Regions from separate parts of the Halomonas profundus genome, predicted to be linked through region 2. Evidence: riboswitches for the same ligand, from Rfam matches in the RefSeq annotation. Region 2 holds a riboswitch; each other region holds the start of a gene.
What was found. Region 2 has a riboswitch for thiamine pyrophosphate ahead of thiM (hydroxyethylthiazole kinase). Riboswitches for the same ligand answer to the same signal wherever they lie in the genome.

Region 1 (7,842 bases), 2.0 Mb from region 2:
GAATGAGCGCGGTGCCCACACCGCCACTAGCACCACTGACCAGCACACGCTCGCCAGCACTCACCTTGGCGGCAGTCATCATGTGGTAAGCCGTTTGATAAGAGCACATGCCCATTGAGGCCAATTCAGCGTCGTGAAGCTCGGGGTTGGGCACGTGATAAAACTGATCAGCAGGCACAGCGATATACTCAGCAAAGCCGCCGTCGGCTCCATGGCCATAGTAATCCGGGGTTAGATTAATATCACGGCGTTCATCGGCGTAAATATTAAAATCCAGCAAACCTCGCTGACCAATGCGCTCAGCGTCAACGCCCTCTCCCACCGCCACTATGCGGCCAGCGACGTCGGCGCCTTGAATACGCGGGAAAGTTAAGGTTGGCGTACCTCCCATGGCAAAGGACGTGACATCGCCTTTGTCCTTGGTAGGGTACAGCCCTTCACGCGCTTTGCGATCAGTGTTGTTCTTCGCCGTGGCGGTCACCTGCACCAGCACTTCGCCCGCCTTGGGCTGCGGCGTGGCGACATCCTGATGGTATTCCAGCTTTTCGATACCGCCATGTCCGATCAAAAGCATAGCAGCCATTGTGGTGGGCACCGTGTGTGTTGTCTCGGCCATGGAGTGACTCCTAGGTTGGGCTAACGTCAAACTGCTAAAAATAGATTAGCTAAAAACAGGGACGCCAATCAGTACTGTGTGCAAGTAAAAGGCAAACACCACATACGCTACCAAGCCGACGAGTACGGTAACAATGGTGGCCATTTTATGGGTGCTGACGGGCGCGGGCGGTGCAAGACGGCCACGTTTTTTGGCGGCTTTGAACGCCAGGATAGCCCAGATAAGAAAGGCAGCAAAAAAGATAATATCACCCAAGCGACCGTTGGCCAGCAGGTGAGCAAAAGCCCAGACTTTCACCGCCAGCATCATCGGATGGCCAAGTTTGGCCTTAATCGCGTTATGCGGAATGTATGCCGCCACCAGCATAATAAAGGCCGGCACCATCAGCAGCGCCACCGCATGGCGCATTCCCATTGGCGGGTACCAGATATAGATGGGATCAAGGCGCATCTGGCCAAAACCGTATATAGCAATGGCCAGGCCAACGATGGATACCGCCGAATAGGCGACTTTCCAAGTGGTTTCGCCATGTTTCGCAATCTGCTGCTGACGCCAGTTTTCAGCAAAGATACGTACAGAGTGGCTGCCTAAAAAAATCAGCAGCCCGATAATCATAATCGTCATGGAACAACTCCCAGTGAAAACGCTAGTCGACGGCTTTATGCCTTATAGTCTTGGTCGCTGGAGAGGATGCCACACTCAGCCACCGACCACCTATGCATGGGTCAACTTTTTGTTTCCTGGAGTCGTTCTATGGGGAGACTAAACCCCGTCCTTAAAACCTGTCCTTAAAACCTGTCCTTAAAACCAATGCTTGCGCTTAAATAGCCAAATCATGACACCCGCAATACCCAACATGGCTCCCCAGACAAAAAAGTAGCCATACTGATAACGCAGCTCGGGCATATTTTCGAAGTTCATACCGTAAATCCCGGCAATAAACGTGAGCGGCACAAAAATCGCGGTAATCACCGTGAGCACCCGCATGGTGATATTTAGCTGGTGGGAGGAAATAGAGATATAGCCATCGATTAGGTCACCGCAAATGTCGTAGTACATTTGGGTCAATGTGTAGAGGCGTTCGAAGCGATCCGCTACATCGTTGATGGCGTGCAGGGTTTCGCTCTCTTCCCGCGGTAAATGCTCATAGTCATAAGCGGTGAGTTCTTGGGTAATCCCCTGGTGGTAGCTAAAGATGCGGCGCATTTTAACCAGCCGGGAACGGTAAGTGATGATCTTGCGCATTAGCACATCATTACCATTTTCCAGCAGTTCGTCTTCCAGATCGCTTAACGCCGTTTCGAACTCAAGCAGGCTATCGATATAAAAGCCCGCAGAAATATACATCACCCGCAGCGCGACATGTTCCGGCGAATGGGCCAGCAAGGCTTTACCGTGCTCGTTGAATAGCCGTTCTATGGAGAGCGCTTGGCCGGGATGGAGGGTGACCAGAAATCGCTCCCCCACAAAGAAACAGACCTGTTGAGGCAGATAGTTTAGTTCGGCATCAAAGGAGGAGATGCCACGATAAATAATCAAGGTGTGATTATCAAACTCTTCAATTTTTGGCGGATGGCGCTCTTTGTGGGCATCTTGAATCGCCATGGGGTGAAACTCAAACGCCTCTAAAATCGCCCGCTCGCTTTGTTGGGACTCGCCCTGCATATCGATCCAGATATGGCTGCCAGGCGTCGCCTGCCAGACAGCCAACAGGCTTTCATCCCCCTCGTGGGTCTCACCTTCAGGGGTAGTCAGAAGAGTTCGAATCATGGATGTCCTTGCGAATAGCTAGCGTTAAGTAGGCTAACAGCACACTCACCAGCGTTGAGGCGATTAACGCCCCGACGAATGGCCCCAAGGTAGGGACACTGCCCGGAAAACTGGCGGCCACCATCCCGGCGACCAAGCTTCCTTGGCTTAACCACCCTGGGAGAATGGCACCCAGCAGCCCCGCGATGCCACCTACAATGGCGGCCAGTGGCGTCATTCGTTGCCACAGGCCCAACAGCACAGGTACCACAATGGCAGCACACAGCAGGTCGGCAATCAAAAACAGACGCAGTACTGACAACCCCTGCAAGGCAATTAATACCACCGGTACCATTACTACCACTGTCACCCAGCGGGCAGCCACCAGTGATACGCCCTGCTGCTCGCTGCGCGCGACCACCAACGAGGCAATACCATTTTGCAGCGTATCAACACTGGAGGCCACCAAGGTCACCGCTAATACCAAGGCGGGTAGCGTCAGCCAAACAGGAGCATCACTTAACAGGGCAAAAAATGGCATCGGCGGCTCGCCTAATGGCACACCACTTATCGCGGCCAATACACCCAGACCACCAATCACCATGACGACGACTACCGTCATTGCGCCACCTAACCATGCCCCGCGCCCCAGGCTTTGATCGTCTTGAGCGGCCCACACGCGCTGCCAATAGCCTTGATGGAAGAGATTGGCCGCGGTAACCGCGATCACTAGCGTTAACGCTACGCTGAGCGCACTGGTGATGGGAATGGCAGGAAGCGCAGCCTCGTTGGGAATAGTGGGAAGCCGCCATAGGGCCATGCCACCGACCACACACAGCAGTACCAGTAACAACCACGCCTGCCAACGGTCAGTGGCAAGGCTGGCCCGTAGACCACCTGCCGCAGTATAGATGAGCGTGGTAAGCGCCACGCCAATAATCACCAGTGCGGGGGGCACATCGGAAAGCAGCGCGGTAATGGCGCCAATAGCGGTTAGCTCGGCAGCTAAAAAGCACGCCATATAGGCGATTGATACCAGCGTTACCCAGCGCCTTACACCAGGGCCATAGCACGCTTCGGCAAACTCGGCGATGCTGCGCCCCTCGGGCAGCGCCCGGCGAATCTTCGGCCCATACAGCCCCAAGACGATAAACGGCAGCGCAGAGCCTAATGCATAGCCTGCCAGGGCCAGCGGGCCAACAAAGGCGCCGATTTCAGGAGGAGCAAAGAGAATCCATGCGCCCATGCCGGAGGCAAGGAAGGAGAGCCCCAGGGTAGATGCCGTTTGCGAGTTACGGGCGGTGACATAGTCATCAAGTGGGCCATTCACCCAGCGAGCCCGGAGGCCTAAGTAAGCAAAGCAGCACAGCGCCGCACCAAGCACGGCTAACGTTAGGTAAAGCATGTCGCACTTCCTCCGCCGGTACGAACCGGATCAGGTTCCAGGGTCTGCGTAGCCGCATCTCAGCCCTTTTATGCAGGGCTCCCCTGGCGACAGTGAATGTAGGTGTTTTGCTAAGCGCTTTTTCTAAGTACGTTTTTGGGTACTGTTCGAAGCGCTGTCTCAAGAACTATTCTCAATCAAAATCATAGCTTAGTAAAGTTAAGGTGCGCTGGTCGCCTCTTAGCGAGGCACTCGCCCCATCAGGTAGAACTCCTCATTGGGTGGCGTACCTGCCAGGGTAACCAACCGATTCGACAAGCCAAAAAACGCCGCGATCGCGCCTATATCCCAGCAATCCTCTTGACTAAAGCCTACTTCCAGCAGGCGGGCAAGCCATTCATCAGTCATTTCACCCACATCGATGGCACAGTGCATGGCGAAATCGAGCATCACCCGGTGGCGCTCGCTAATCGGCGCCACCCGATGGTTGATCGCCACTTGGTCAGCGAGTAGCGGGTCTTTACTGTAAATGCGCACCAGTGCCCCGTGAGCAACCACACAATATAGGCAGCGATTACGTGCGCTGGTAGCCACTACAATCATCTCTTTTTCGGCTTTGGTGAGGGTATCTGATTCGCGCTCCATCAACGCATCGTGATAGGCAAAAAAAGCACGAAATTCAGCAGGGCGATGGGCCAACATCAGAAAGACATTGGGCACAAAACCCGCTTTACCCTGAACGGTCAAAATGGTATTGCGAATATCGTCAGGCAGGTCATCCAATGTTTCAGGCACGTTAAAACGACTTAATGATGAAGACATGCTCACCTCTTTCTTGTTAAGTTTAGCCATCTCATAAAAACGGCTTAGCGGTTGTGTAACAAAAAGCTGAATTAAGAGGCTTTTATTCAGCCGCCCTACTCGCCATACTGAAGATTCGTTCTGTGACAAAAAAACATGCGCTACTCTTAATAAACAGTTCGTTCAAAGGGACACTGTCATGAGCCATAACGAAGCCAAGGAACATACCCCCGGTCGTCTAAACGAGCTGTTTACTGACCCTTACCGAGCATTTGAAAATGATACCGATGAGCGTCAGCTGCACATTCGTATAATGCTACATATGCTGCTTGCCCGCCCAATGACACGGGGTCAAATGACACTTCGCGTCATTCATGGCTGGGAAAATGGCGGCTGTGAGCCCGAAGACCTCCAGCATGTCGACTATACTCTTGATGGCGTTCCTGACTTTAAGCGCGCTGTACAAGATTTTGAACACGCTTCTAAGCACAACACACCGTTACCTGCCGACAACAGCGCCATTCTTGCCGCCCCGCTTGCCAATGCAATTGCAGACGCCGAAGCCGAAGGGCAAGACCTTACCAACGATATTCGCGAGACCCCTGCGCGCTGGCCAGCCTTTGAGGGTGGTTTGGCACTATATACGCTGTTTAAAATGTACCATCGGCTGATTTATGGCGAAGATGACACCTACCGCTGCACGCAGTGTGTAACTCCGCTGGGAATGCGCGAAATACATGAGTTTCACCTTGAAGAGGGTGAGTTTGCTCTGCTCGTCCCCCCTGCTGAACACTTTATGGGTAAGGAGTCGCTGTTAGTATTGCATGAAAGCCAGCTCGGCCCCATTGAACAGCTGCTTGAAGAGAGCCTTCCGCTGTTTGACAACTTTTAAGCCAGCCACCTGGCTTGATCTGCCAAGCGGTTAACCGACCTCGTTAGCAACTGGCCCCGCTTAAGCGGAGCCAGTTAGCGCCACTTTTTTAACCCAGCGAAATCGTGCTATTAATACCGCTGGAAACATTCTCGGGTTCAAACCAACGTGCCGTTACGGTTTTTGTTTGTGTCCAGAATGCAATCGCCTGCTTACCATTGGGCCCTAAATCGCCCAGCTTTGAAGCCCTTGACCCGGTGAAACTAAAGTAAGCGACCGGTACGGGGATTGGCACGTTAATACCAATTTGTCCAACATCGATATCGGTTTCAAACCGGCGCGCTACCCAGCCTGAGTTAGTAAAGATGGAGGTACCGTTGCCGTTGGGATTGGCATTGATAAAGGCAATCGCCTCATCCAGGGTTTCAACACTGACCACACACAGCACGGGGCCAAAAATCTCTTCGCGATAAATGGTCATATCGGCGGTTACATCGGCAAACAGGGTCGGCCCCACGAAGTTACCGTTGGGGTAACCCTCTACCTGAACCTTGCGACCATCAACCATCAGTTTGGCGCCCTCTTTCTCCCCTGCATCGATTAAACGTAGTACACGATCACGGGCAGCAGGTGACACCAGCGGGCCCAAGTCCGCATCAAGCTGAGTGCCTGGGCCTACTTTCATTGCTCGCGCCGCATCTACTATATCGCTTAGCCACTCGCGTGCCTCGCCGACAAGCACCACTACCGAGTTCGCCATGCAGCGTTGGCCCGCAGCGCCAAAAGCTGAGCCCAGCAGGTTGTTGATCGCTTGACTACGGTTAGCATCAGGCATAACCACACAGTGATTCTTGGCGCCCATCATCGCCTGCATGCGCTTGCCCGCCGCTGCTGCACGGTTATACAGCAGCGACCCCACATGGGTAGAGCCGATGAACGAGAGCGCTTTGATATCCTGATGATCGGCAATTTGATTGGCCACGTCCGGGCCACCGTGCACTACGTTGAGCACGCCCGCTGGGATACCCGCTTCATGGGCTAGCTCCACTAAGCGCATGGTGGAGCTGGGATCCTGTTCGGAGGGCTTAAGCACAAAGGTATTTCCGGTGGCAATCGCCAGCGGGAACATAAAGCAGGGCAACATAATCGGGAAGTTAAAGGCGGTAATCCCAGCCCCCACCCCCAGCGGCTGGTGCATGGTGTAAACGTCTACCTCGTTGGCAGCGTTTTCGGCTAATTCACCCAACTGCAACGAAGTAATCGAACAAGCGTGCTCTACCACTTCCAGACCACGACCCACTTCGCCTTCCGCATCGGGCAGGGTTTTACCATGCTCCTCGGTGATAAGTGCCGCCAGTTCAGCGGTATTGTCGCGAATCAGCGCCTGCAGCTTGAGCATGATGCGCATGCGTTTCCCCAGCGGCACTTTACGCCACTCCTTGAACGCCTCTTTGGCACTACTGATAGCGCGTTCTACTTCGTCAGCGGTACAGAACGGCACTCGAGCCACTACTTCTTGCGTCGCGGGGTTGACCACGTCGCGCCACTCCTGGCTCTGTGACTGCACGGGCTGGCCATCGATATACATGGGAATTTCGCGAACGGACATAGCGTTGCTCCTATTTATGGTTGTGGTTGTTATGGGTGCGAGTATTAAAAAAGCTGTTTTTAAAACGCATCGCGGTAAGGCAAGTACACAGGGTATAGCAGCAAGTTGACGTTAACGTCAACCAAGTATCTCATGAGTAAACAAAATCTACGCCAGGACGTCAATTAGCCTTTCCATTGTGGCACCACGCTGGCTATGCTTCGGCTAATCAGTGTGCCGCAGGCTTGCGGATCGCCCACGGCGAAAGCGCGTGTTTAAACACAGGGAATTATCTATGCAGACCTTTCACTGCCGCTGTGGCAATCCGCTGTTCTACGAAAACACCCACTGCCTTGCCTGTCAGTCAGAAGTAGGCTGGTGCCCTGCTTGTAGCAATATCGTGGCCATTGAGCCCTTGGATAACGGCGGCTATCGCTGTACCCACCCGGGTTGCGATACAGCGCTAATGAAGTGCCACAACTACGCTGTTGAAAACGTATGTAATCGGCTGGTGGTGATGGAACACGGCCAAGCGGACACGCTCTGCGACTGCTGTCGTTACAACGAAGTAATACCCGACCTCAATATTGCAGGCCACCGTGAGCGTTGGGCGGCACTAGAGGCTGCTAAACGGCGCCTTTTTCATACTCTGGATCTACTTAAACTTCCCCACGGTACCAAAGACGACGACATTGCTGTGCCGTTAAGCTTCTCATTTATGGCTGATGCCCTCCCCGACCAGGGCTTATGGCGTTCCACCGCCAAGCCAGAGAAGGTGTATACCGGCCATGCAGCAGGGCATATCACCATCAACATCAAAGAAGCCGACGACG
Region 2 (7,842 bases):
GCATTTTTTGCTGTCGATAAGGAGACTAGCACCCTCCCCCGTCACTTACCTTCACTGCGAAGAGCCCTTTCCCATGCGTCTAAACGCCGATTTTAGCCACTTTGCCTGTGTTACCCCGGAAGAGTATCAGTGGGTCGATTCCCCCAGCGCGGGGGTAGAGCGCATGATGTTTGACCGGATTGGTGATGAAGTTGCTCGCGCTACCAGCCTTGTGCGCTACGCCCCCAATACAAAGTTTGAGCGGCATACCCACGGCGGCGGCGAAGAGATTCTGGTATTGGAAGGCGTGTTCGCCGATGAGCATGGGCGCTACGCGGCGGGCAGCTACTTAAGAAACCCGATTGGCACCGGCCATACCCCGCAAATTGGCGAGGAAGGCGCGCTGATATTTGTCAAACTGCACCAGTTTGACCCCAACGACACGCTACAGTTGGCAGTGCCAGCGCATCGGCTGCCCTGGCAGCCTGATCGACGCCCGCGCATTGCCTATAAAATGCTGCACACCTACAAGCAGGAGCGCACCAGCCTAGAGCGCTGGTCGGCGGGCACCTCCATTACCTACCCCACGCTGCTGGGCGGGCTGGAGTTTTTGATTCTGGAAGGCACACTGAGCGATAGCGAGCAGAGTTACACGGCAGGCACCTGGTGCCGCTACCCCAGCGGTTCTGCTCCGGCACTTACCGCCGGTGATGATGGCGTCATGATGTACCTCAAACGCGGCCATCTGCCAGCTGCTTAGCTTCGCGACATACCCAGGAACGGCAGCAGCGTAAGGGCGGCAATAAGCCCCACTGCTAGCAGTACTAACACGACCTGCACCGGGTGAGCGGCCAAACGACGCCACAGTGTATCCGCGTCACCCCGCTCAACCGCCGCCTGGTGCTCGCGTTGGGCGCGCTCAAGGCGCTCCGCCTGGTAGGCCTCTAACGCCGCGATGGCAGCGTCGTGCTGATGTGGATTGCGCAGCCAAATCGCGTCAACGCCCAGGCGGAAAAAGCCCGCCTGGGTTTCATAGGTATCAAAGCCATGGGCAGCGAGCAGGTCACGCACCTCCATGGCCTCTTCGTCGGTCACATGGCGCAGCCGGAACAGTAGTTCAGCCATTGGCGTGCCTCAAGAGTCGCTCTTCCCCACCATCAGGTCTGCCTGAATCACTTCGATCCAGTAGCCGTCCGGGTCTTTAACGAAGATAACATCTTTCATCTTGCCCTGATCGGAGCGTTTGACGAAGGTGACGTCATGCTCGTCGAACCACGCCTGGGCCGCTGCCAAATCCGGTACGTTGAAGCAGATATGCCCAAAGCCCTGGGGTTCGGCATTGCCATCGTGATAGGCGAAATCTTCCTGGTCTTCAGTCCCCCAGTTGTGGGTCAGCTCCAGCAGCCCTTTCTGGCTAAACGTCCAGGTGGTACGCGCTTGCGCATCGTCCGGAACGCTATCGCTGGGTTCCAGGTTGGCCAGGAAGTAGAGCGAGAACTGCATCTCTTCGAAATCCAGCCGCCGCATCACCTGCATACCAAACACTTTTGAGTAGAACGCCAATGCCTGCTCAGGGTCTTTCACCCGCAGCATGGTGTGGTTTAAACGAAACCCTTGAGTTTGGGGCGGCGTAGCCACGACGCCGGGATGCTGCTCGCCTTGAAAACTCATTTTGCTCTCCTATCGCTGATGTTGATCATTGAATCCATTGAGCTTCACGTACCGCTTACCATGGGGGCTTTATGACCATAATAACAGCCCTTACAAGCACGTAGGCAGTGTCGTATCGAGGTGCCGATAAGCGCACTGGCAATACTAAACAAAAACCCTACACTTATTCTTCATAAGCTTTACAAAAAGCAGTTCCCGCAACATGAGTGATGCCCCACCTTTGAGGCGTCCACAGGAGTTTTCCATGAGTGCGATCGATATGACGCTGGGTGACCACCTGACGCTAAAACAGCTTTCCAATGCGCTTCACAACGGTTTTTCGCCGATTGTTGAAGTCGAGTCGATGGATGGAATCTACAAAGTGCGTTTTCACCATGCTAACGGCGTGTCTGAGCTGAGCGATAACAAGGGCCACGTCAGTACTTTTCTGGGCACGGGCGAAATCCGCGATACCCTGGGCCAACTGGGCTTGACCCACGGCGTGCTAACCTTCGCCGACCAGTGTGGTGACGAGATGATTGGGGTCGAGGGTAAAGCGATGACACCTGATGAAATGCTTACCTACGGTACGCGTATTTCGTTTCGTTAGATTGCTATCGTCCGCATCCGGGGCTTTACAGGGCTACTTCAGGCAAGGATAGTAATCCCTCGACAGGGGCGCCCTCCGTTACGGTTGGGCTGAGAAGCACCCTTTGAACCTGAACCGGATAACACCGGCGTAGGGAGTCGTGGTAACGCTTACCACCTCCCTGCCGGGAGGATGCTATGACCCTACGCCCGCTTGGCGATTACCTTGAGACGCTGCGCTCAGTGACACCGCTGGTTCACTGCATGACCAACTATGTGGCCATGAACAGCACTGCCAACCTGCTGTTAGCCACCGGCGCGTCGCCCGCCATGCTGCATGCGCCTGAAGAAGTGGCTGAATTCACGGCTATCTCCGCGGGGCTGTCGATTAATATCGGTACGATCTCTGCCCACTGGGCTGACGCTATGCTCACCGCCACAGCGACTGCCGATCAGCATGCCATTCCCTGGGTATTAGATCCCGTCGCCGTTGGCGCCACGCGCTATCGCCAAACGCTGTGCGCGAAGCTGCTGGCCGCTCAACCCAGCGTGATTCGTGGCAATGCGTCTGAAATTCTTGCCCTTAACGGTTTAGCTAGCCAAGGCCGCGGCGTGGACGCCACAGCCGCCACCGACCAAGCCGTGGACGCTGCAATAGCATTAGCGCAAAAACACGGCTGTATTGTCGCGATGACCGGTGAAAGCGACTGGGTGACGGACGGCACACAGCACTACCGCATTAACGGTGGCCATCCTTTGATGCCCCGCGTAACAACGCTTGGCTGTGGGCTGAGCGCGCTAGTGGCGGGATTTGTGGCTGCCAACCGCGACGCCCCACTGGGTGCAACGGCAGCCGCGCTGGCCTGCTTTGCGGTCACAGGAGAGCGTGCGGGCAGCCACGCCAACGGGCCTGGTAGCTTTCAAGTGGCACTGCTGGATGCGCTGTATCAACTCACCCCTGACGACCTCACTACTTATGCCCAACTGGAGGCAATCCATGCCGCTTGATCTATCGCTCTACTTGGTCACCGATGCCACGCTCTGCCGAGAGCATGGTTTGGAACAAACGGTTGAGGCAGCGGTAAAAGGCGGAGTCACCACCGTGCAGTTGCGTGACAAGCATGCCAGCGATGAACAGATGATTGCCCAAGCCAAACGGTTAAAAGCGCTTCTGGCAGGCACCGGAGTCCCGCTGATCATTAACGATCGTTTGCAGGTGGCACTAGAAAGCCAGGCAGATGGCCTGCATGTCGGTCAGAGCGACGCTGCCGTTCAGCAAGCGCGCCGGGTACTAGGTGAGCAAGCGATTATCGGCCTGTCGATCAATACTATCGCCCAGCTGCAAGTCTCTCCGTTTGAGCTACTCGATTATGTCGGGATTGGCCCCGTGTTTGCCACCGAGAGCAAACAAGATCACGCCCAGCCCATCGGCTTTGGCGGTTTAGCGGCGCTGGTCAAGGCGTGCCCACTGCCCAGCGTGGCCATTGGTGGGCTGAAAGCGAATCATGCGATTAGCGTACAGCGCGCGGGAGCGAACGGTTTAGCGGTGATATCGGCCATTTGTGGCCAGCCCGACCCTTACCAGGCAGCGCGCGCTTTTCAGATTTTCCAAGCCGATTCGGCGTCATGAATCAGTTAGAGCATATCGTCGCTTTTGTGCGGGTAGCCGAGTTGGGTAGCTATACCCGCGCTGCTGAAGCGCTGGATATTTCCCGCACTCGCGTATCCCGCCAAGTCATGGCACTGGAAGAGACATTGGGCGCGCGACTGATACAACGCACCACGCGACGACTACATCTCACTGAGGCCGGAGAACGCTATCTAGTCCGCGCCCAAGGGATACTGCAAGCGCTCGATGAGGCCGCCGCCGAGGTGGGCCAAGGTACCAGCGATGTGCGTGGGCGGCTGCGCGTTAATGGGCCGATGAGTTTTGGCACCCGCTACCTGGCGCCACTCGTCGCCCAGTTTATGCATACCCACCCGGCGCTGGAAGTGCGCCTGGATTTGAACGACCGCCGTGTCGACCTGCTTGAAGAGGGTTACGACGTAGCGATCCGTATCGGCAGCCTGCCCGACTCCAGCCTGGTGGCGCGCCGCCTGACCCGTTGCCGCCTACTGTTTTGCGCATCGCCTGAATATCTTGCCAACCACGGTGAACCCGACAGCGTTCAAGCCCTTGCCAAGCACCACTGCCTACGCTACCGCAGCGGCCAACAGAGCGCTGACTGGAAGATTGCCACGCAGTCATTGACGGTCAATGGCCCACTGGAAAGCAATAACGGCGATGTACTCACCCACGCCGCGGAAGCTGGCCTGGGCATCGCTCAGCAGCCCAGCTTTCTGGTCACAGAGAGTATCGCCAGCGGGCGTTTAGTGCCCATCTTGACCAATGAGCCAGCGGTACGGCTCGATGTTCATGCCCTCTACCCCGCCCGGCGCTACCTGCCCGCCAAGGTGGAGCGCTTCATCGACCTGCTCACCGAGGCGTGGGGCGATCCGCCAGTTTGGGAACAGAGCATTGGATTGTCGCCCATTACGCAACAGTGATGTGCAAAATACGCTGATTATCTCGATCTTATCCGGCTGTAAAGTAGCGTCATCAACCACTCGATGGAAGCTACTACGATGACAACGCATACTCACTCTGCCCCCTCTCTACAGCCCTCTGTACAGCACTCTTTACAACCCCAGGCCATCTCGCTACTGCGCGTCGCACTGGGTGTGATGGCCCTTGCTCACGGTTTGCTCAAGGTGTTTGTATTTACCCTACCGGGCACCGTCGGCTATTTTGAATCACTGGGTTTACCAGGGTTTCTGGCCTACCTGACCATTGCCGCGGAAGTGGGCGGTGGAGCCGCCCTGATTCTGGGTGTTTACACCCGCTGGGTGAGCCTGGCACTGGTGCCGGTACTGCTCGGCGCTGCTTGGGTGCATCTTGGCAACGGCTGGATGTTCTCAAATACCGGCGGCGGTTGGGAATTCCCGGTGTTCTGGACGCTGGCGTTAATCGTGCAAGCGGGCCTGGGCAGCGGCCGCTGGGTGTTAAGCAACCGATTCGCCTAACACCTAAAACTATCGCCTAACCCTATTGCCAGCGCTTGCTTACCGCCAGCGTTGGCCATGCTGCTGAGGAGACTCACTCATGTTACCTAGCCTGTTTATTTCCCATGGTTCGCCCATGCTGGCCCTCAATAAAACCCCGGCTCATGCCTTTCTACGCGAACTGGGTAGGCAGCTTGCGCCCAAGGCGGTGGTAGTGGTCTCAGCGCACTGGGAGAGCCTGGCGCTCAAGGTCAGCATCAGCGCCAAGCCAGAAACCATTCACGACTTTGGCGGCTTCCCACAGGCGCTTTTCGAGTGCCAGTATCCTGCCCCGGGTGAGCCGGAACTGGCTGAACGGCTGGCCGTGTTACTGGGCGCCGAGCGGGTAGAGCGCGGCCTGGATCACGGCGCCTGGGTGCCCCTTTCACTGATGTTTCCTGACGCCAATGTGCCGGTTGTCTCGCTGTCGCTTCCGGTGCGCTGGAGCAATGCGGAGCTGGCCACGCTGGGCGAGCGCCTGTCGGCTCTGCGGGAAGAGGGGATTTTGGTGATCGGCTCGGGCAGCCTGACCCATAACCTGTATGAAATCATGCCCCAGGAGAGCCCTGTGCCCGCCTGGGTAGATGAATTTGCCACTTGGGTAAGCGAGCGCCTTATCGCCAATGATCGTGAAGCGCTGCTTAGCTGGGAGCGCGCACCCTATGCGCAGGAGAACCACCCGACCCCTGAACACTTTCAGCCATTGCTGGTGGCCATGGGGGCAGGAGGCGACGCAAAACAGCTGCACCACAGCGTAGAGCACGGTGTGCTTGCGATGGACGTTTATGCGTTTAGCTGATCGCTACCCCTAACGATTCAGGTTGTGCTGCTCTGGAAGGCTTGAGATCACGCATTAACAGCGCAAACTCAAGCTGTTCAGGGGTAATGCTGACCTTGGGAACGGGGATTCGCACGCGATGCCCAGAACCAGGTGCTGCGCTCTGCGCTTCACCTCGCAAGTTCTCGATATGCTCAAGCACGAAGCGGTGATTACCACCTGGCAGCATCAGCTCCATGCCATCCCCCACTTCAAAGCGATTTTTAACCTCGACTTCCAACCTGCCACGAGCCGGATCGAAACCCAACACTTCACCGACGAACTGTTGGTGAACGCCGATCGAGTTCCCCTGCTCATAGCTTTGGAACTCACCGTGCACATGGCGTTGATAGAAACCTTCGGTGTACCCTCTATTCGCCAGGTTCTCAAGTTCATCCATTAGCCGTTTGTTAAAGGGGCGCCCAGCGACGGCGTCATCAATGGCTTGGCGATAAACTTGCGCTGTACGCGCGACGTAGTAATGGGACTTGGTGCGTCCTTCAATCTTTAGTGACGCCACACCCATTTGCGTCAGTCGAGCCACGTGCTGCACCGCGCGCAGATCCTTGGAGTTCATGATGTAGGTGCCGTGTTCATCTTCATGCACAGGCATCAGCTTGCCAGGGCGGGAAACGTCTTCAATCAGCGCCGAAAGCTCGTCTGGGCTGCCGGCCGCAGCGCTACCACTTCCTTGGGCGGCTATTAAGTCGCCCGTGTCATCGTGGGTTGCCGCTATGGTGTTGTATTTCCAGCGACACGCGTTGGTGCAGGTGCCTTGATTAGGGTCGCGATGATTGAAATAACCCGACAGCAGGCAACGCCCTGAATAGGCGATACACAGTGCGCCGTGAACAAAGGTTTCGATCTCTAAGCCTGGGCACTGTTCGCGTATTTCGCCGATCTCTTCCAGTGATAGCTCCCTAGACAAAATGATGCGGCTGATACCCTGCCGCTGCCAGAATTGGGCGGCAGCCCAGTTGACGACGTTCGATTGCACTGAGAGGTGGATAGGTTGATCCGGCCAGCGGTCACGAACCATCATAATCAAACCGGGATCCGACATAATCAGCGCATCGGGCCCTGCCTCGATCACCGGCGCCATATCCTGAAGGTAGGTTTTCAGTTTGCTGTTGTGAGGGGCAATGTTGGAGGCAACGTAAAACTGCTTGCCTCGGGCATGGGTATACTCGATACCACGATGTAAGTTATCAATTTTAAAATCGTTGTTGCGCACCCTGAGAGAATAGCGTGGCTGCCCTGCGTAGACCGCATCGGCCCCATAGGCAAAGGCGTAACGCATGTTCTTGAAGGTGCCCGCAGGGGAAAGGAGCTCGGGAGCTTGCTTCAGTCGTTCGGGGGCTTGCATAGACAGTCACCGTGATCAGGACGATGGCTCGCAGCGGACTGCGATGAAAGGCCAGGATTATAACCAGCCCAAATCCGCCGTTTTGGCAAGCTCACCGCTTCCGTGACCTAGATCAAAAAGTGGCGGTAGAGTGACGTCAGTTAAGCGGTAGGACGACGTTTAAGGGTTGTCCTACGGTCGTGATACGCCACCGCTAACCCGCTGCCCATTATCAAGGCGCTGCCTACCCAGACCCAGAGATCCGGCATTTCACCCCAGAACCACCAGCCCAGCAGTACCGCCCAGAGCATAGCGGTGTAATCAAACGGCGCGGCGATGGCCGCAGGAGCAAACCGAAAGGCCAAGGTGATGAAAGCGGTGG
Region 3 (7,842 bases), 1.6 Mb from region 2:
ATAGGGACTGCCATGGTTGTTGTGCTGATCATTTTTGCGCTGGCGGTATTTGTGCTCCCCAATGTTTGGGCCAAGTGGGTGCTTAAACGCCATACCCGCGGTCGTGACGATTACCCGGGCACGGGTGCAGAGCTTGCCGATCATTTGCTGCGCCGACTAGGCATTGAGGGCGCAAGCGTTGAGCGCACTGAGTTCGGTGACCATTATGATCCTGAAACCCGCTGCGTACGTCTTTCTCCGGATAACTACGATGGGCGTTCGCTAACGGCCGTCACGGTGGCTGCCCATGAAGTAGGGCACGCCATTCAGCATCACCAGGGTTACGCGCCGCTACTGGCGCGTAGCCGCTTAGTCGGCGTTGCCCAAAAAGCTGAGAAACTCGGCGCTGTACTGATGATGGCTGCACCTTTTCTGTTTTTATTGACGCGTCTGCCGGGTGGTTTAGCCATTGTAATTGCCATGGCGGTGATCAGCTTTGGCACCGCGGCGCTGGTGCATTTTGTGACCCTGCCAGTTGAGTTTGATGCCAGCTTTAACCGGGCGCTGCCGCTCTTGAAAGAGTACGTCCCGCCTTACGATATGCCCGGTGCCCGGCACGTACTCACCGCCTGCGCGTTTACCTACGTGGCCGCCTCGCTGGCCAGTGTTATGAACCTGGGGCGCTGGCTGGTGATTTTGCGGCGGTGAGCGTGTATTGAAGCTGTGTTTTCAGTGCCACTAAGTGTCTATGCATAATTTTTCGTGCATTAAAGGTTATAAAAAAATCAGTAGCTTACTAGATATTTATACCTGATTTACTTTTTCATAGGCACTTAGTTAATACCTATTGTCTGTCTTTATTGCTTTGTGGCGCGCAGTAGAATATAGGGTTTTGTGTCCTGTAGAGTGCGGAATTCATTCGTATGAACTGGCAACTGCGAATTGTCAAATGGTAGATTACGTTCTGTGGTTAGTGAAAGCCCCGCTGCGGCGAATGTATTTCGATATGTGGATAAACCCCATTGTTTGTCGACAATCTCTAATGGTTGCTGCCTTCCCGGTATCGTGAGGTAGACTGGGCGATTATCTCCGTCTTGATAGGAAATACCATGCTCTCCATTGCGGTAGGTCGGATAATCGACTCCGGTGGTTTGAGGATGAGTGTCGAGGATGTAATAGGAGCCGCCAGGTTTAAGTACGCGCATTACTTCCGTAGTGATGCGTACTAGTTCACGTCTTTCGGGAATGTTAATAAACAGAAAACAACTAATGACAGCTTCAAAACTGTTATCAGGAAATGGCAAATTTGGACCATGGATTTGCTCAAAGCGAAGACGGTTAGTGCCTGCGGATATTGCTTTTTCAATCATTGTTGGAGAGATGTCAACACCGGTGACATAGTCGAATCCGTCGTCTCTTAATCTTCTGGACACTTTGCCGCTGCCACAGCCGTAGTCCAATACACTAATTCCCTTGCCATAAGAGCAGGTTAACTCCGCGATGAGTGGTTGATAGCCAAAAGCATTCTCCACCCAATCATCATAAGCGTCAAAAAGCTCGGCGATATTTTGTTCAGTCCAATTAGTATTCATAAAAATAAATCCCCTAATATTTGCTCATGTATGAATGCTTGTACTATCCCCAGCGATTAATAAGAAACGGTTGATAGTAGGGGTTAATTATCTCTAACGCCTTTTGAGGCAGCGCATTCCCTATCTTGATTTGGCGATAGATCCAGAACAACATCAGCACATCTCGCCAATACGTCGTTAGGTTAAGATTAGCCATATCATTAAACGTCAACAAGCCGCTACGGATCTCTGACTCATATTCCAATAGTTTGCGTATGGTAGTCGGGGAGGTGCCAATTGGCATTAAAGGTACTGTGCCTGGCTGGGGTATAGTTTCATTACTATTCAAAAGTTCAAGCGCACGCTCATGTGTGCTTTCATAGACGTGAATAGAACCAACTTGATGTGTGTAGTGACCGATTTTGCAGCCTATGCGGGCAGCAATATACTCTTGCAAGAAAGTAAAAGAGAAAATATCGTTCAGCATGCCAACGTAGGCATCATTTGCACGCATATAGCTGACCATGTTCAACTTTTCTTCGCGGAGTAGCAACTGAAGACCCAAGGTACATGAAACGTCGATATTGCGTCGATAAAGATCTTCTTCCGCACTAAATATTTGAAGGACAGCGCGCTTACTGTCGGGATCGTCATTTTTAAGGATATCAATCACTCGTTCGATTTGATCGAGCGTGTCTGCACCAAAGTTTTTAAGACGAGCTCCGTAACCAGTACCAGGTAAGCTTATACCATCTGGGCTGTAGCGTTGCATTGAAGGGGCGTACCAGGAAATAAATGCTAAGTCGTTTTTACCTGATAAATACCATAACGCTTCTGCATAATTAAAAACAATATTTTGTTTGCGTATTTTGCTTAGACAAAAACGATCAGGAGGATTGTCGAGTCGGATATTGAAGCCAATGAGTTCTCGCTCTTTATTTCCTCTAGGTGAGTTAACATATTCATATTCAAAGCAGATTTTATGCAGTGTATCTCTGTAGAGGCTGGTGAAATTCGTATAATGTTTGTGCATCATTATATTCATCTCTTTCGGTGGACAAAGAGGCGTATTTTGCTGATACGAATGATGGCGAGTAGTTTAAAAAGCTGAATTGGAGCTGTGAATCGCGTTTGATTTTTCTTTGACGATCAAACTGTGCAAATTAAAGGCTTTCACGACAGTATCTGCGACGTGATCAGCTAAGGCTTCATTGAAGTTGAGTTTTCCGTTTATAACTTTCGCCCAGCGGCAGTCCGCAGCATCATCACCAGGCCGTAGCTCGCCATCAACGTAGTGACATAAAAGGGCAACCAAGGCGAAGTGGTGGTGACTTCCCTCTGGGTCATATCCGATTACTTCTACTACATCAATTAACGGTCCTACCAATGCTGTGATACCGGTTTCCTCCATTAATTCGCGCTTTGCTGCACAATGTAGGCTTTCTCCCGGTTCCACTGATCCTCCGGGGAAGCCCCAAGTGCCCCGTTGAGGTTCTTTACTGCGTTGGACGAGGAGAACTTCATTATTACGCAGAGTTACGGCGATTGCTGCCAAGCGTGGCTTGGCAAGTACGGAGTTCAGGCGGTTTTTATCAGACGTGTTAAAAGGGGAGGTACTACTGAGCGTAGATGCGTTAGCGGGCGTTGAGTTACCTTGCGACACGATACACTCCTGCATTGAGATTCGGATAATACAGGCGTAGGTGTCAAAACAGATTCATATATGGTTTATGTCCGTTCCTACGCCGGTATCAGCCGGATCAGGTTCAAAGGGTTTGGATAACTCCATCTCAGCCTGAATAACAGGCACCCCTCGGAAAAGTTACTATTACTATGAGTTTTAGTATAAGTCAATATTTGGGGGGCAATTCAATGCGGCGGCTTGGCGGACGCCGGGGCGGTTTTGACACCTTCTTCGCACACTTGGCTAACGGCTAACGGCTAACGGCTAACGGCTAACGGCTAACGGCTAACGGCTAACGGCTAATTGGCCCGGCTTATTCGCCAAAATCACCGCCCGCCGCGGTGCAGGGTAGCCTTCAATGGTGCGGGTGCGGTCGTTGGGGTCGAGAAAATCAGCCAACGATTGGTAGGTCATCCACTCCGTCGAGCGCTGCTCGTCTAACGTGGTAACGGCTTCATCGACCACGCGCACGTTGGTAAAGCCGCAGCGCTCCAGCCAGTGGCAGAGTGCTTGAGAAGAGGGCAGGAAGTAGACGTTGGGCATGGCGGCGTAACGTTCGCCGGGCACAAATACGGTCTGCTCGTCGCCTTCGACTACCAGGGTTTCTAGCACCAGCTCGCCGCCCGGAACTAACGCGGCTTTTAGCTGCTGAAGATGTTCCAACGGGGCAGGGCGATGGTAGAGCACGCCCATGGAAAATACCGTATCGAAAAAGCCCAGGTTCTCCGGCACATCTTCTATACCCACTGGTAAAAACTGCGTTCTGCCGTCATCGGTATCGCCGACGAAGTGGCGTACCGCCTGAAATTGCCAGTAGAAGCGCGGCGAAGGGTCAATTACTAATACGAAAGCAGCCCCTGCCCCAGCCATCCGCCAGGCGTGGTAACCGCTGCCACCCCCCACGTCGAGTACCTTACGGTATTTTAGCGGCGCCAAGTGGGGAGCCACTCTCTGCCACTTCCAGTCCGAGCGCCACTCGGTATCAATATGAATGCCACCCAGTTGAAAAGGGCCCTTTCGCCAGGGGGCGAGTTTTCTTAGCAGGTTAAAACACTGGCGCTGCTGGCTATCGCTAAGATCGAGATCAACGCTGACGGTGTCGCTGTTTAAATCCACGCGCCGCGCAGCGGGCAGCGCCGGAAGCTTGGCCACGGCTTTTTCCCAGGCGGATAAATCGCCGTGGCGGTTACGGTCAAGCCCGTGAGCTAACTGCTCGGGTAGCTTCGCTAGCCAGGGCGTTAGCGAGGCATCAAGCGTGGCTTGATCTAAAAACGCCTGATAAATTGCGCGATGATCGTCGGGTAGTGGCGCCACCTTTAACCCTCCTTAAACGCAATCAGCGAGGCAAAGTTAAGGTACTGGAACCAGGTCATCGAACGTGGAAAACCTGCTTGTTTCAAACGACCATGAAGTGCATCGAGGGTATCCGGCACCAGTACGTTCTCAAGAGCGGTGCGCTTCTGGCTGATTTCCAGATCACTGTAGCCATTGGCGCGCTTGAAATCGTGGTAGCGTTCTACCCGCCAGGCGTTGTCGCGCTCGTCGGCGTCGACGGTTTTCTCCGAGAGGATCATCACGCCGCCGGGTTCCAGCGCTGCATAAAGCCGCGCCAGTAGTGCATCGCGGTCGGCGGCGGGTAGAAACTGTAGGGTAAAATTGAGAATGATCATGCCCGAAGACGCATACTCTAGGGTACGAATGTCGGCTTCTTCGACCTGCATAGCGTACGCTGGGCACTCGTCAGCAAAGGTTTGCCGAGCCTGGGCGACCATGGCGGGCGATAGGTCAACGCCCGTATAGCGAAAGGCGTCAGGCGCCAGCGCCCCTGCCAGCGCAAGGCCGGAAGCGCCCAGCGAGCAGCCCAAATCATAGACATGGGCGCCATGGCGCAGGTGGCGCTGGGCAATTAAGCTCAACATGCCGAGAATTTGCCCGTAGCCGGGTACCGATCGGCGGATCATGTCAGGAAAGCAAGCGACCACCTTTTCGTCGAAAGAGAACCGCGCGACTCGGTCAAGGGGTGTCGAAAAGATAGCGTCACGGTAAGATGCATCACTCATGGGCAAGCCGGGATCATGGAAAAGGCGTGCTAGTTTACGCGCCCTTAATTGACGAGAACAGGCCTGTCTAGCACAGACTTACATAGAACAGCCCTGTTTAAGTTTATTAACCTGCTTAAAAAGCCCCGCTGCAAGGATCGACGCCACTGGAGAAGCTAAATGGCCTCAGCATCAAGCGCTACACCCGATACGTTACCCGCATGGCAAACGTTAAAGCATCACGCTGAAACGCTGCAGCATGTCCATTTGAAAACGCTGTTTGGCACCGAGCCTTCCCGCTGGGAGAGCTTTACTCGCCAGGTGGCGGGCTTGACCCTGGATCTTTCCAAGCAGCGCTGGGATGACGATACGCTCGAGCATCTGTTTACGCTGGCCAGTGAAGCGGGCGTACCCTCTGCTATTGAAGCGCTGCTGAGCGGTAAGCGAGTGAATGTCAGCGAAAACCGCCCGGCGTTACATACGGCGCTGCGTTTACCCGCCGATGCGACGCTGGAGGTTGAGGGGGAAGATATCGTCGCTGCCGTGCATGAAAGCCTTGCCCAAATGGAGCGCTTGGTCAGCAGACTGCACGCAGGCCAGTGGCGTGGTGCCACCGGCAAGCCGATTCGGCATGTGGTTAACCTGGGCGTAGGCGGTTCAGATCTAGGCCCACTAATGGTCACCCATGCCTTGGCAGATTTCCGACCCAAAGATATTCATCCGGTTGAGGTGCATTTTGCCTCCACCATGGATGGCTCGCAGTTAGCGGACTATCTGAGCCGGTTGAATCCTGAAACCACTATCTTTGTATTGTCATCCAAGTCGTTCACCACCATCGATACGCTCTCTAACGCTAACACCGCTCGGGAGTGGTTACTTAGTCGCTTAACGCAGCATGGCGCGACGCCGATTAGCGCTGAACTGGTGGTGCGTCAGCACTTTATTGGTGTGTCGGCGAGCCCTGAGAAAATGACCGAGTGGGGCATTGCGGAGGATCACCAGTTAACCTTTTGGGAGTGGGTCGGCGGGCGCTACTCGCTATGGGGCACCATTGGTTTACCCATTGCGCTGGTGGTAGGGATGGCGAATTTCCGCGAGTTTTTAGCCGGCGCGCACGCCATGGATCGCCATTTCGCTGAGGCAGAAATGTCGGAAAACCTGCCCGTACTGCTGGCGTTAGCGGGCATCTGGAATGTCAATTTCCTGGATATCCGCGCGCACTCCATTCTGCCCTACGATGGGCGCTTGGAGTATTTCGCCGCCTATCTTGAACAGCTTGAGATGGAGTCCAACGGCAAGTCGGTTACCCGTCAAGGCCAGCCGATTAACTACTCCACCTGCCCTGTGCTCTGGGGGCAGTTGGGCCCCAACGCCCAGCACGCGTTTTATCAGCTATTACATCAGGGAACTCAACCAGTGGTGTGCGATTTTATCGCGCCGCTCAAGCGGTACGATGAGGTGGAAGACCCGGATACCCGCCGCCATCTTAAAACCCAGCATCGCTTGGCACTGGCCAACTGTTTTGCGCAGTCCCGCGTATTAATGCTTGGTGATGACGCTTTGGAGGACGACGGCCCACGGCCAGAGCATAAGCGTTATCGTGGTAACCAGCCCTCGACGACGGTGCTGCTTGACCAGCTCACCCCAGCGACCCTTGGTTCGCTTATCGCGCTTTACGAGCACAAAGTCTTTGTTCAGGCGGTGATTTGGGATATCAACCCGTTCGATCAGTGGGGCGTTGAGCTAGGCAAACAGATTGCCACGGATACTCAAAAGATTATCGACCATGAGGGAGATCTATCGCGGATGGATGCTTCTAGTAAGGGATTGATTGAAGCATTTTGGGCGGCTGAGCAGGAGTGAATTAAGCAGATAGCGAGCTGGGGCTAACCCGGCGACAGGTCTACGAGGAGGCGCTGTAAACCCATCCATGGGCGCTACATTTGCCATCCATGGCAAATGACCTCCTCTGCGACCTATCTCCGGCGCCCCTGGTAACAAGCATGAAGCATGGCTAGATATACAGCTTTTTGCTTTTCCGCTATCCTGTGCCTCTTTGCCAGCCGCCAATCACTCGTTTCAGCAATCAATATGGCTGCCAGTACGATTTTTCAGGGAACCGACGTTACATGACTCAGTTTGATGCCTCTCAGTACGGCGCGAGTTCCATCGAAGTCCTGTCGGGCCTCGAGCCGGTACGTAAGCGTCCCGGTATGTATACCGACACCACACGCCCCAACCACCTTGCTCAGGAAGTGATTGATAACAGCGTCGATGAAGCGCTAGCGGGCCACGCCACCATGATTAACGTCGTGCTGCATAGCGACGGCGGGATTGAGGTGCAGGATAATGGCCGTGGTATGCCCATCGACCTACACCCTGAACACGGTGTTTCGGGCGTTGAACTGATATTTACCAAATTGCACTCGGGTGGCAAATTCTCCTCCACTAGCTACCGCTTCTCCGGCGGCCTACACGGGGTAGGTGTCTCGGTGGTTAATGCGCTATCGCGCCGGTTGGATGTCGAAGTTACCCGGGATGGGGCACGCCATGCCATGGCCTTCGAGTT
Region 4 (7,842 bases), 1.0 Mb from region 2:
GGAATCGGTTCTTTGAATGGTGTTGGTTTTAAATAGAACGCCGTAACAGAGCGCTGCGCAAATGAGAATCATACACGAGCAATGTATAATTAATCTACTTGGACGGTAATTACTTTTAAATACTGTTAGAGCAAATTCAGTGGCTGGCCTGTGGCGATTAGATATTAATGTGACCCTTGAGTTTTGCTAAGACTCAAGGGCCACATATAGTCACAATGCTGTTCAGTAAGTCGCTATTTTAAACTTCCTGATACAGCTCACTGCCTTTGTTGCGGAACTTCTCTGCCTGCTCTTCCATGCCTTTCATCACCGCTTCCTGATCGCCGTTTAGGCCATGTTCGTTGGCGTAATCGCGCACCTCCTGGCTGATCTTCATGGAGCAGAACTTTGGTCCGCACATGGAGCAGAAGTGCGCCACCTTGGCGGAGTCTTTGGGCAGGGTTTCGTCGTGGTACTCCCGAGCAGTATCCGGGTCTAGCCCCAGGTTGAACTGGTCTTCCCAGCGGAACTCGAAGCGCGCCTTAGAGAGCGCATTATCCCGCCGCTGTGCTGCAGGGTGGCCCTTGGCGAGATCCGCCGCGTGGGCAGCAATCTTGTAGGTAATGATGCCGGTTTTGACGTCGTCTTTATTGGGCAGGCCCAGGTGCTCTTTGGGGGTGACGTAGCAGAGCATAGCGCAGCCAAACCATCCGATCATTGCCGCCCCAATGCCCGAGGTAATGTGGTCGTAGCCGGGGGCTATATCGGTTACCAGCGGGCCTAAGGTATAGAAGGGCGCTTCGTCGCAGTATTCCAACTGCTTATCCATGTTCTCTTTCACCAGGTGCATGGGCACGTGGCCGGGGCCTTCGATCATCACCTGCACATCGTGCTTCCAGGCAATATGGGTCAGCTCGCCCAAGGTTTTTAGCTCCGCCATCTGTGCTTCGTCATTGGCATCGGCCACTGAGCCAGGACGCAGGCCATCACCGAGGGAGAACGCCACATCGTACTGCTTGCAGATCTCGCAGATCTCCTCGAAGTGGGTGTACAAGAAGCTCTCCTGGTGATGGTACAAACACCATTTGGCCATGATCGAGCCGCCGCGGCTGACAATGCCGGTGACCCGCTTGGCGGTGAGCGGCACATAGCGCAGCAGTACGCCCGCGTGAATGGTGAAGTAGTCCACGCCCTGTTCGGCCTGCTCGATCAGCGTATCGCGGAAGACTTCCCAGGTGAGGTCTTCGGCCACGCCTTTGACCTTTTCCAGCGCTTGATAGATAGGCACTGTGCCAATCGGCACCGGAGAGTTGCGCAAAATCCACTCGCGGGTTTCGTGGATGTTCTGCCCAGTGGAGAGATCCATAATGGTGTCCGCGCCCCAGCGGATGCCCCAGGTCATCTTATCTACCTCTTCTTCGATAGAAGAAGTCACCGCTGAGTTACCCAGATTACCGTTAATTTTGACCAGGAAATTACGGCCAATAATCATCGGCTCGCTTTCTGGGTGGTTGATGTTATTGGGAATAATCGCCCGCCCTCTGGCGACTTCATCACGCACAAACTCAGGGGTGATTACTTCCGGTAGGCTGGCGCCAAAGCTCTGGCCTTTGTGCTGATGGCCCAGAATGCGCTCTACTTCAGCGGTACCTAGCGCTTGACGGCGCTGGTTTTCGCGCAAGGCGATAAACTCCATTTCCGGGGTGATAATGCCCTGGCGGGCGTAGTGCAGCTGGGTCACGTTCTTGCCCGGTTTTGCTCGGCGTGGTGTGCGGGTTAGATCAAAGCGCAGCTGGGCAAGCGTCGGGTCGTTGGCGCGGCGGTTGCCGTAATCAGACGTGGGGCCTGATAGAAATTCGGTATCGTCACGCTCTTCAATCCAGGCTCGGCGTAGTTCCGGCAGACCGCGGCGCAGGTCATTGTTAGCATCCGGATCGCTATAGGGGCCTGAAGTGTCGTACACCAGCAGTGGCGGGTTCTCTTCATCAATACCGGTGGTTTTGGTCGGCGACAGTGAAATTTCCCGGAACGGCACACGGATATCCGGGCGCGAACCTTCGATATATACCTTACGTGAGCCGGGCAGCGGCGCAATGGCGGCGGCATCGACCTGGGCGGTTTCGGCTAAAAAGTGGCTGGTTTTGCTTGTTACGGTCTTAGTCATTACGGTTGTTTCCTTGTGTTGTTTTGCTGAATTAGTGGGTGAGGTCTTGGTCTATCAGCTCTAGGCCCATCTGCCAGAAGTCGATTTCCAGGCGGGTGGCGTCGCGGAAGATCTTGCTCAGTTCGGCAAAGCGGGCGGGGGTAATGTCGGTAAGGCGGATATTCAGCCATTCAAGCTCCGCCTGCATGGCGGCCTGAAACTCCTCGCCTTCGTACATGGCAATCCAGGCATCAAAAGGGTTTTGCGCGCCGCGCAGGGTGGAAGGCTGGGCGTTTAGCCAGTTGGCGATTTCGCCGTAGCCCACCAGGCAGGGGGCCAACGCCACGTGCAAATCCAGCAGGTCGCCGCGGTTGCCGGTATCCAAAACATAGCGGGTGTAAGCCAGGGTGGCTCTGGCTTCGGGGAGTTCGGCCAGTTCTTGCTCGGAAATCCCCCACTCCTGACAAAAGCCCACATGCAGGCCCAGCTCCACATCCACAATGGCTTTCAAGCCTTCATGGGCTTGGCGAAGATCGGCGAGGGTGGGGCTTTTGTAGGCAGCCAGCGCATAGGCGCGGGCGAAGTGAATCAAAAACAGGTAGTCCTGCTTTAAATAGTGGCGAAACGACGCCTCGGGCAGCGTGGCGGTGCCTAGCTGGCGCACAAAATCGTGCTCAATATAGGCGCGCCAATCTTTCTGGCAAGTGGTAGTGAGATCAGTAAAGCGGTAGCCCATGACTCCTCCGGTGGTAATGATCCGGAGGGCGGGCGAAAAAGATCGAGGGAGTGGCGCAGAAGGGCGGCGTGCGATCGTGAGAGAGCAGCCGTGGCCATCGCTTGATCCCTACGCCGGTACCCTCGCTGCGAACTTGTGTAAGTAGCAGCGCATTAGCCGGATCAGGTTCTGCGGGATCAGCGCTCGGCAGCATTAATTGCTACGCCCTGCGCCATCTCAGCCGGATTTCACCGGCACCCCGTCAAGCTGTTCGTTGGTGGAGTGTAGGAGGCGGGTGAGGGAGATGCAAGGGTGTATGACATGGAAAGTTATCGGGAAACAATTTATTAGCATCATTACAGCGATGAGAGTTTAGGTGCTGTAATGGCGTTTCATGGCATCGGTACGTGAATTATTATACAGTTGAGTAACAAGGGGCTGTTTTACAGCCACTGCTATTTCGAATGTGAACCGTAGGAAGTTGCATGACCAACACGAACTCGATTTTAGGCGTCTATCTCAGTGATTCGCTCGACCTTGATGCCATTTATGGTAACGCCTTGCGCGATGAAGCGAGTGATGTCGTCCTGCGCCATCCCCATGAGATCGATAACCCCGAAGATGTGCGTTTTGCGATCTGCTGGTTGCCCAATGACGAGGCTTTCGAGAGCTATCCTAATCTTGAGCTGGCGATGTCTATCGGTGCCGGTGTTGATGCCCTGCTGGCGCATCCTGGCCTGAGCGATGAAGTACATATCGCCCGGGTGCGGGATCCACATCAGGCCGACTTGATGGCGGGTTTTGCCGCGCATGAGGTGCTCCATCGTGAGCGTGAGTTCACCACCCTGGAGCAAAATGCTGCCAAGGCGCATTGGGCGCCATTGACGATGCGCGCGCCAGCATCAAGAAAGGTGGCGGTGCTGGGACACGGCACCATGGGGCGCGCCGTGGTGAAAGCGGTGGCCGCGCTTGGCTTTTCTATACACGTAGCCTGCCGCAGCGAGCCACAAGCCCCGGTTGAAGGCGTGACCTATCTGACAGGTGACGGGGCTGTCATGGCGGCAGCGGATGGCGCCGATTATCTGATCAATGTGCTGCCACTGACGGCTACCACTGAAAACGTGCTTAACAAGGCGCTGTTCGCGAAGCTCGCCAAAGACGCTTGGTTGGTGCAGATCGGTCGGGGTGAGCACTTGGTCGAGGACGATCTTCTCCTAGCGCTCGAACACGGCCATTTGGGTGGGGCGAGCCTGGATGTGTTCCGTGCAGAGCCGCTGCCTGCGGATCATCCCTTCTGGCAGCATGAGTGCCTACGCATCACGCCACACATTGCCAGTGATTCGTTGCCAGAGGTGGTCGCAGGGCAGGTTGTCGACACCGCCCGCGCCCTTCGCGATGGGCAGCCGCTTGCCATGGGCGTTGATCGGGCGCGCGGTTACTGACGTAAACGCTAAACACGTTGCATGACAATCACTTTGCTGCAAAGGAACACCTGATGAGTCTCGATAAGCCTCAACGCACCACGACGAGCAACGCCGAACAAGAAACCCGCATCGCGCTGGCAGCCTGCTATCGTCTGGCCGCCCACTATCGCATGACGGATCTGATCTACACCCATATTACCGCGCGGGTGCCTGGTGAGAAGGGACGTTTCCTGATCAACCCTTACGGTTGGCGTTGGGAGGAGATTACGGCTTCTTCGCTGGTGAAGATTGACGTTTATGGCCATAAGATTGATAACAGCCCAGAACAAGTGAATCCGGCTGGTTTCACCATCCATTCCGCGATTCATACTGCTAGCCACCATGCGGCCTGGGTGATGCATACTCACACGCGCGCTGGCGTGGCGGTGTCGTCGCTGGAGTCGGGCCTTGAAACACGGCTTAACCAGATTGCGCTGCAGTTTCACGAACGGGTGTCTTACCACGATTATGAAGGCATTGCCCTGGACCTGGCTGAGCGTGAGCGAATAGTGGCAAGCCTTGGCGACAACCCGGCATTGGTGTTGCGTAACCATGGCCTGCTGACGACCGGTGCGTCGGCTGCAGAGATGTTCAACAATATGTTTTATCTTGAGCGTGCCTGTGAGCTACAGGTGGCGGCGCAGTCTACTGGCCAGCCCTTACGGCTGGTGCCAGAAGAGGTGGCGCGCCACGTGGCGCGCCAATACGACCAGACTATTCATGAAGACGGCGATCTTGAACTCGAATGGGCCGCGCACCTGCGCACGCTTGAGGCGCTGGATCCAAGCTATAAAGACTAAATCGGCGCGGTTGCCAGCACGGCAAGCAAGCCAGTATCAGAACTATACGAATATCAATACAAGCAAAAAGGGGCTGCTGGACGGCCCCTTTTCGGTTATACCACGTCCTGAATTAGCGTTGACAAACGTGATGCTCGCACAGGCCCGTGACCATTAGTGTTGTGGTACGCGGTTTTCCAGCCAGCGCAGCCCAACGATCAAGACGCCGCTCAGGCAGAGGTAGACGGCGACCAGGAAGAGTAACGGTTCGTAAGTCAGGTAAGTGGTCTGGCGCACTTGGGTGATTACGGCATACAAGTCCATCACGGTGATGGTGGCAACAAGCGGTGTGGATTTCAGTTGCAGGATGATCTCGCCCGTCAGCGTTGGTAGAGCACGATGAACAGCACGCGGAAACCAGACACGGCTAAAAACCTTGCGACGCGACATGCCGAAAGCCTTGGCGGCTTCCAGCTCGCCATGCGGCACACCGGCAAAGGCACCGCGCATAACCTCACCCTGATAGGCGGCAAATGACACCGTGAGGGCAATGAAGCCATAGGGCCAGGCCTGGCGCAGGTAGTCCCAGGCCCAGGAGTCGCGGATTTCCGGGAACTGACCGAACAGCGCTCCCAGCCCGAAATAGAACAGCCACAGCTGCAGTAGCAGCGGCGTGCCACGGATGACGGTGCAGAAGCCGGTGGCTAGCCATCTCAGTGGCCACGCACCTTTGACTTGCGCAAGCCCTAAAGGCAAAGCAATCATAAAGCCCACCACCACGCTGGATACCAGCATGATCAAAGTCATCTGCAGGCCTTCCCAGAGCTTGGGCAAGTAGCGGGGTAGCCAGCTCCAGTCCATCAGTTGAATCGCGGCCACCAGACCGACGATGAATATCAAAAGCAGGATAATACGGTGAGGCTCAAGTAGGCCCGGCAGTTTGGTTAACGTGGGCGTTCGCGACGGTCGGGTAAGCGACGCCAGAGTTTGAGGGTCAGACACAGGCATTCCTTGAGTTCAGCGTGTAGAGACAAGACCACGCCGTGCGTAGCGTTCGAAGCGGCGCAAGGCCACGTTTGATATCAGCGTTAGCGCCAGATACAGCACGCCCGCGGCCAGAAAGAACATAATGTAATGCTGCGTAGCGCCAGCGGCCTGCCGGGTGACCAGTGTGAGCTCGCTGAAGCCGATGACGGCAAGCAGGGCGGTGTCTTTAGTGGCAATCATCCACAGGTTGGCCATGCCGGGCAGGGCATGTGGTGTCATTGCTGGCAGCGTGACCCGACGCAGCACCTGGGCGGGCGACATGCCAAAGGCGTGGGCCGCCTCGGTCTGCCCGCGGGGGACGGCGAGAATGGCCCCGCGAAAGACTTCGGTCGCATAGCCGCCCTGTACCAAGCCTATTACCAGAATCCCGGCGGTCAGGCCGTCGATATCGACGCTGCCAAACCCCATGGCGGTTGAAGCACGACTTAAAAGATCGGTGCCGACATAGTAGAACAGCAGCATCAGCACCAATTCGGGCACGGCACGAATGACCACAGTGTAGATTTCAAACAGGTCGCGAACGACCTTGTTGCCGTACAGTTTGCCAGCGGCACCTGCGATGCCGATCAGGATACCCAGCAAATAGCCACCCGCCGCCAGCTGGATCGAGCGCATGAACCCGACGAGCAGCACCTTGCCCCAGCCGGGAGGTTCATAGGCCAACAAGCTTAAATCGAAGACAGTCGTCATAGTGGCTTGTCCTTGTGAAATTGGAAAGCAAAGGCCGCCTGGGTGGGCGGCCTTTGCTGGTGGGGATTAGCTGCCGTAGATATCAAAGTCGAAGTAAGGGGCGCTAATTTCTTCATAGGTGCTATCGGCGCGCATCGCGTCGATGGCTGAATTGACCCGTTCGCGAAGTTCGGTATCACTCTGGCGCAGGCCTACTCCCATGCCTTCGCTCATGAGTGCAGGGTCGCTGGCCACCTCGCCGCGGTATTCGCAGCAGGATTGGCCAGTCTCAGAGTTGATAAAGGTCTGTACCGCCAGGGTGTCGGCGACGATGGCATCAATACGGCCAGCGACCAGATCCTGTAGCTCTTCGTTGAGGGTTTGATAGACATTCAGGTTGGCGCTATCTGCGAAATGCTTGCGTGCATACTGCTCTTGGTTGGTGCCCGACTGAATGCCCAGGTAGGCGCCTTCCAGGCCTTCGGGAGTAGGCCCTATGTCAGTGGACTTGCGCGCCAGGATGCCGGTGGGGCTGGAGTAATACTTATTCGAGAAGGCGATTTGTTCGGCACGTTCAGGGGTGATCGACATTGAACCGATGATCATGTCAATCTTGCCGGTTTTCAGGGCCGGAATGATGCCTTCCCAGGCCACTGGCTTGATCTCGCACTTGGCATCCAGGCGGTCACACAGCTCCTCGATGAAATCGATTTCCCAGCCTGACCAGTTGCCACTGGCATCTGGTGAATAAAAGGGAGGATAAGGCTCTGCGGATAGCCCGATCTTGTAGCTATCTGCCAACACAGGGGCAGCGAAAATGCTCAGGCCGATAAGGCCGACGGTAGCAGTGAATGTCTTGAACATGGGGATTACCTCTGTTGTTTTCGGGGTTGTCTTCCAGATTATCTGCAGGAGTGGTGGGATATCGGTGGCGGTCAGGCCACCGAACTGATGAATTGCTTCAAATGTGGTGAGCGAGGGTCACCAAAAATCTGATCAGGAGGGCCCTGTTCTTCGATTATGCCCTCTCGCAGGAACACCACATGT

Region 1: another riboswitch for thiamine pyrophosphate. It lies ahead of LMS44_RS15895 (sodium:solute symporter family transporter); the one in region 2 lies ahead of thiM (hydroxyethylthiazole kinase).
Region 3: another riboswitch for thiamine pyrophosphate. It lies ahead of LMS44_RS08205 (NUDIX hydrolase); the one in region 2 lies ahead of thiM (hydroxyethylthiazole kinase).
Region 4: another riboswitch for thiamine pyrophosphate. It lies ahead of tenA (thiaminase II); the one in region 2 lies ahead of thiM (hydroxyethylthiazole kinase).

The regions. Positions count from the first base shown of each region.
Region 1 is NZ_CP086344.1:3,468,893-3,476,734, forward strand. Features, by position in the region: gene LMS44_RS15880 (alcohol dehydrogenase catalytic domain-containing protein) at 1-616, opposite strand, end outside; gene LMS44_RS15885 (NnrU family protein) at 662-1,240, opposite strand; gene corA (magnesium/cobalt transporter CorA) at 1,418-2,386, opposite strand; gene LMS44_RS15895 (sodium:solute symporter family transporter) at 2,358-3,770, opposite strand; TPP riboswitch at 3,760-3,865, opposite strand; gene LMS44_RS15900 (peroxidase-related enzyme) at 3,990-4,571, opposite strand; gene LMS44_RS15905 (hypothetical protein) at 4,750-5,442, shown strand; gene LMS44_RS15910 (CoA-acylating methylmalonate-semialdehyde dehydrogenase) at 5,531-7,030, opposite strand; gene LMS44_RS15915 (zinc-binding metallopeptidase family protein) at 7,305-7,842, shown strand, end outside.
Region 2 is NZ_CP086344.1:235,485-243,326, reverse strand. Features, by position in the region: gene LMS44_RS01135 (cupin domain-containing protein) at 74-739, shown strand; gene LMS44_RS01130 (DUF6164 family protein) at 736-1,104, opposite strand; gene gloA (lactoylglutathione lyase) at 1,114-1,650, opposite strand; gene LMS44_RS01120 (hypothetical protein) at 1,895-2,239, shown strand; TPP riboswitch at 2,294-2,392, shown strand; gene thiM (hydroxyethylthiazole kinase) at 2,416-3,225, shown strand; gene thiE (thiamine phosphate synthase) at 3,215-3,847, shown strand; gene LMS44_RS01105 (LysR family transcriptional regulator) at 3,844-4,764, shown strand; gene LMS44_RS01100 (DoxX family protein) at 4,843-5,280, shown strand; gene LMS44_RS01095 (DODA-type extradiol aromatic ring-opening family dioxygenase) at 5,360-6,097, shown strand; gene trhP (prephenate-dependent tRNA uridine(34) hydroxylase TrhP) at 6,090-7,481, opposite strand; gene LMS44_RS01085 (DMT family transporter) at 7,622-7,842, opposite strand, start outside.
Region 3 is NZ_CP086344.1:1,846,587-1,854,428, forward strand. Features, by position in the region: gene LMS44_RS08190 (zinc metallopeptidase) at 13-687, shown strand; gene LMS44_RS08195 (class I SAM-dependent methyltransferase) at 837-1,571, opposite strand; gene LMS44_RS08200 (thymidylate synthase) at 1,615-2,586, opposite strand; gene LMS44_RS08205 (NUDIX hydrolase) at 2,650-3,213, opposite strand; TPP riboswitch at 3,271-3,374, opposite strand; gene cmoB (tRNA 5-methoxyuridine(34)/uridine 5-oxyacetic acid(34) synthase CmoB) at 3,520-4,548, opposite strand; gene cmoA (class I SAM-dependent methyltransferase) at 4,551-5,294, opposite strand; gene pgi (glucose-6-phosphate isomerase) at 5,454-7,136, shown strand; gene parE (DNA topoisomerase IV subunit B) at 7,403-7,842, shown strand, end outside.
Region 4 is NZ_CP086344.1:1,241,266-1,249,107, forward strand. Features, by position in the region: gene thiC (phosphomethylpyrimidine synthase ThiC) at 239-2,143, opposite strand; gene tenA (thiaminase II) at 2,175-2,858, opposite strand; TPP riboswitch at 2,947-3,109, opposite strand; gene LMS44_RS05590 (NAD(P)-dependent oxidoreductase) at 3,323-4,279, shown strand; gene LMS44_RS05595 (class II aldolase/adducin family protein) at 4,333-5,100, shown strand; gene LMS44_RS05600 (ABC transporter permease) at 5,254-6,087, opposite strand; gene LMS44_RS05605 (ABC transporter permease) at 6,097-6,816, opposite strand; gene LMS44_RS05610 (type 2 periplasmic-binding domain-containing protein) at 6,883-7,659, opposite strand; gene LMS44_RS05615 (ABC transporter ATP-binding protein) at 7,731-7,842, opposite strand, start outside.